DNA from 2 places in the Bradyrhizobium sp. LB11.1 genome. Region 2 is predicted to be linked to the other one. Evidence: riboswitches for the same ligand, from Rfam matches in the RefSeq annotation. Region 2 holds a riboswitch; the other holds the start of a gene.
The links. Region 2 has a riboswitch for cobalamin ahead of ABIA96_RS28285 (DUF1636 family protein). Riboswitches for the same ligand answer to the same signal wherever they lie in the genome.

Region 1 (2,200 bases), on a different contig from region 2:
TAGCTCCGCATTGGGCAGATCGGAGTCGAGCCGGTGACGTCCTGCTCCTGGTTACAGGCTGCGGTCATGAACGCAAACAAGATCACCGCCAACAGACGCATGGGATGTAAACCATCAAACGAGCAACGTTCGCGGGCAACGTTGCATGGCAACCTTGCCCCAGGCATTCCCATCGCCGGGAATCGCGACGTCGCGACACCCCGCTTCCCCATGAGGATGCGGCTCAATTATTAAGAACGGATTGCGACCGGGCCCATTCCCGCAAGGATGCAGATGCGGGCATCGTGCCTCGCTCTATCTGGAAACCTTAAACCACATCAGGCTGCGGTCCTGGTCGCGATCGCCCGGCGCATGTCCACCGCAAGCTGGCGATACTGATCGCCGAGCTTCAGGTAGAATTCGCGCTTGCTGCTGTCGGTCGCGAGCTTGGCAATCAGCTCGCATTCGGCGGTGAGCGTCTCGAAACGCTCCAGCCTGTCCTCAAGTTCTGTCATTGGCGTATCCCCATTAAACGCCTCAAGGACAGCTAACCTAAGCCCGGACATTAGGTCACGGCGAACATCGTTATGGAGTAGAATGTTTTTTGTCCGGAATGACACACTTCGCAGGCGCGTTGCGCCGCCGGGCGGCCCTGATATTGACGGCCTCCGCTCCAAATGCCAGTTTCATGATCGGTAGTGTCCGCAAGGACTACTGAAGGGAATGCGGTGCGTCCACCTTAGTGGGCAATTCCGCGGCTGCCCCCGCAACTGTAAGCGGATAGCCGACGACCAGCAAAACCACTGGAGCCCTTGGGTCTCTGGGAAGGTGGTCGAAGGCGACGACCCGCGAGCCAGGAAACCTGCTGCCAGCCATGAGTCACGCGCGAACGCATTGGGCGGGGTGCCCCGGTGTCGGACCAGTAGCCGGTACATCTGCCGCTTGGGCGAAGGCAGATTGCTAAGGCAACCGCGGTGACGGTTTGTTTGCGTCGCCGCAGAGCGTTGTTGTGCAACATCTTCATTTCCGTGCCGGCGTTACGCCGGGGTTTACGCGTGTTTTCCTGATCTCCCTGCTCTCTTCGGTGTCGCTGTCGTCGGCAGCGGTTGCGCAGAGCACGGCTCCGAGCAGGCCGCCCGTGGAGATCGGTCCCGTGACTGTCTCTCCATCCACTCCGAAGCCGGCTCCCGCCGTCAGCCCCGGCAATCAGAAGCCGCGCACCGTACGCCGCGCCACGGGGCGCAAGCCCATCGCACCGGTCGCTGCTGGGCCGATCGTCCAGAGCGCGAGCGACACAACGCCGCTCAACACCGCTGCCGTCGCCGGGGTCTCCTCCCGCCTCGGTATCTCGGTACGCGAGACGCCCGCGACCGTCGAAATGATCAGCCAGCAGACCATGCAGGACCAGGGCATCCGGACCACGACCGATGTCGCGAAGGCTGCGGTCGGCGTGACCGGCGGCGATGCACCGGGCGCGCCTGCGATCTTCTCGATGCGCGGCTTCGGCGGCGACCAACTCACCACCCTCTACAACGGCATCCCGATCGGGCCATCGACCATGACCGGCCGCCCCATGGATGTGGCAGGCCTGCAGCAGGTGGAGATCATCAAGGGACCGGATTCGCTGGTGGCGGGCCTCGGTGCGACCGGCGGCGCCGTCAACTACGTGACCAAGGCGCCGCATACGGGTCCGATCGTCAACGAGGCCTTCACCTCCTACGATTCTTTCAACGGCTATCGCGCCGGCTACGGATCGGGCGGCTCTACGCTGGTCGACGGCCTCGACTACCGCTTCGACATCAGCCATTTCAACGACAAGAGCTTTATCGACGACAGCTATTCGAAGCTCAGCAACGTCTCCGGCCAGCTCAACTATCGCGTCAACGACAGCCTGAAGATCTGGGGCGCGGCCGAGTACAAGCAGGACAGCGACCGGTTCTACTGGGGAACGCCGATCGTGCCGGCGAACGGGCCGGGCATCGTGCCGACATCGGGCATCGTATCCGGGACCTGGAGCAACTATTACCTCGGCGGCGGCACGCCGGTGGCGCCCACCATCGACGCGCGCACGCTGACCACGAACTACAACGTGCTCGACAACCACAGCGGCGCCAGCGAATTGTGGCTGCGCTCGGGCTTCCAGTGGGACATCACCAACAACGTCTCGCTGAAGAGCCAGGTCTACGGCTATGACGCCCATCGGCACTGGTTCAACAACGAG
Region 2 (2,200 bases):
TCCAGCACTGCGCCCATCAGCGAAGGCTTCATCGCCGCATATTCACGCGCCCGCGCGGTCGCGATACGTTTTCCCTGCACGATCACCTGCGCGCCGACATCGGTTTCGGGCTTGAGCAGCACCGGGTTCATGTCGGTGTGCGGCTCGACGCCGGCCGCCAGCGCCTGAAGCGCCTGAGCGCGCCCGATCTCGCCGCCATCGACGGTGACGGCCGCATTGTTCGACATGTTCTGCGGCTTGAACGGGAGCACACGCAGTCCACGTCGCGTAAACGCGCGCGCGAGGCCGGCGACGATGAGCGATTTGCCCACGTCCGAGCCGGCTCCCTGGATCATCAATGCGCGCGCCATGTTTTTTCAGAGCTTGGCGTCGTTCAGAACTCGACGCCGGCTTGCGCCTTGATTCCGGAGCGGAACGGATGCTTCACCAGCGTCATCTCGGTGACGAGATCGGCGATCTCGATCAGCTCGTCCTTGGCGTTGCGCCCGGTGAGTACGACATGTGTCATCGGGGGCTTCGAGGTCTTCAGGAAGTCTACGACCTCCGAGATGTCCAGATAGTCGTAGCGCAGCGCGATGTTGATCTCGTCGAGCACGACCATGCGCAGGTTCTCATCGAGGATCAGCTCCTTCGCCTTTTCCCAGCCGGCGCGCGCCGCCGCGATGTCGCGGGCGCGATCCTGCGTCTCCCAGGTAAAGCCTTCGCCCATGGCGTGGAACTGGCAGAGCTCGGCGAAATGACCGGTGAGCAGGCGTCGCTCGCCGGTATCCCAGGCGCCCTTGATGAACTGCACGACGGCGCAGGGGAAGCCATGGGCCACGCACCGCACGATCATGCCGAAGGCGGAGGACGACTTGCCCTTGCCGGCGCCGGTGTGGACGATGATGAGGCCCTTTTCGCCGCTCTTGGTCGCCATGATCTTGTCGCGGGCGACCTTGATTTTCGCCATCTTCGCGGCGTGCCTGGCGTCGGTTTCCTCGACCGTTTTTGTATCCGGTTCAGGGGTCATCGTACCCGGTCCTTCGGCTTGACAAGAGGCGGCCGGGGGCAAATGGTGGCCCGGCGTTGGTTCCTGTCCTATGACAGGCGAAGAGGGAATGCGATAGGGTCCGAATCGGCAAGATTTGGGTCCAAAATGCAGCCGCCCCCGCGACCGTGACCGGAGAGATGCCCGAAGCCACTGGTCCCCCACGGGATCGGGAAGGCGGGGATCGAAGGGGAAACCCTGCTCCGCAAGCCGGGAGACCTGCCAGCGCGGACGATTTTTGGACCGGCGGACGGGGTGTTCCGCGACGGGGAAACGGGCCTTCGCAAGAACGGTTCGTGGGCCTCTTCGCCTCCCGCTGATACTTCTGGAAGAGGCGATGACCGTCACACTTCACGTCTGCATCACCTGCCGCGCCGGCGAGACGCCCGGCGAAGGCGAGGTCACGCCCGGCAAGCGCTTGCATGGCGCGATCCTCGAGGCCGGCGTGCCCGACGGCGTCAATGTGATTCCCGTCGAATGCCTGTCTGCATGCAGCCAGGGCTGCTCGGTTGCGCTCAGTGCGCCCGGCCGCTGGTCCTATGTCTACGGCCGTCTCTCGGACGCCAACGCGCAGGATGTGGTTGCGGGCGCTGCCGCCTATGCCGCCACGCCCGACGGCCTCGTGCCCTGGCGCAGCCGTCCCGAAATCTTCCGTAAGCAATCGCTTGCCCGCATTCCCCCCATTGCTGTGTTGCCAGAGGCCGCCGAATGAACTCGCTCGCAAAAGTCCCTGTCACGGTGGTCACCGGTTTTCTCGGCTCCGGCAAGACGACGCTGATCCAGCATCTCCTCGCCAATCCCAACGGCAAGAAGCTCGCCGTGCTCGTCAACGAGTTCGGCAGCGAGGGCGTCGACGGCGAGATCTTGAAGTCCTGCGCGGATGCGAACTGCCCGGAAGAGAACATCGTCGAGCTTGCCAATGGCTGCATCTGCTGCACCGTCGCCGACGATTTCATTCCGACCATGGAGAAGTTGTTGTCGCGTCCGGTGAGGCCCGATCACATCCTGATCGAGACCTCGGGGCTGGCGCTGCCGAAGCCGCTGCTCAAGGCATTTGACTGGCCGGAGATCCGTTCGCGCATCACCGTCGATGGTGTTATTGCGCTCGCCGATGCGGAGGCCGTCGCCGCGGGCCGCTTTGCGCCCGATCCGGATGCGGTCGAAGCGCAGCGC

Region 1: linked by a shared signal. The riboswitch ahead of ABIA96_RS16045 (TonB-dependent receptor) and the one ahead of ABIA96_RS28285 (DUF1636 family protein) in region 2 are both predicted to bind cobalamin.

Annotation. Positions count from the first base shown of each region.
Region 1 covers NZ_JBEPTH010000005.1:372,500-374,699, reverse strand. The annotation lists gene ABIA96_RS16055 (hypothetical protein) at 1-101, opposite strand, end outside; gene ABIA96_RS16050 (hypothetical protein) at 318-494, opposite strand; cobalamin riboswitch at 659-863, shown strand; gene ABIA96_RS16045 (TonB-dependent receptor) at 989-2,200, shown strand, end outside.
Region 2 covers NZ_JBEPTH010000013.1:85,163-87,362, reverse strand. The annotation lists gene ABIA96_RS28295 (cobyric acid synthase) at 1-350, opposite strand, end outside; gene cobO (cob(I)yrinic acid a,c-diamide adenosyltransferase) at 374-1,009, opposite strand; cobalamin riboswitch at 1,050-1,268, shown strand; gene ABIA96_RS28285 (DUF1636 family protein) at 1,365-1,739, shown strand; gene cobW (cobalamin biosynthesis protein CobW) at 1,736-2,200, shown strand, end outside.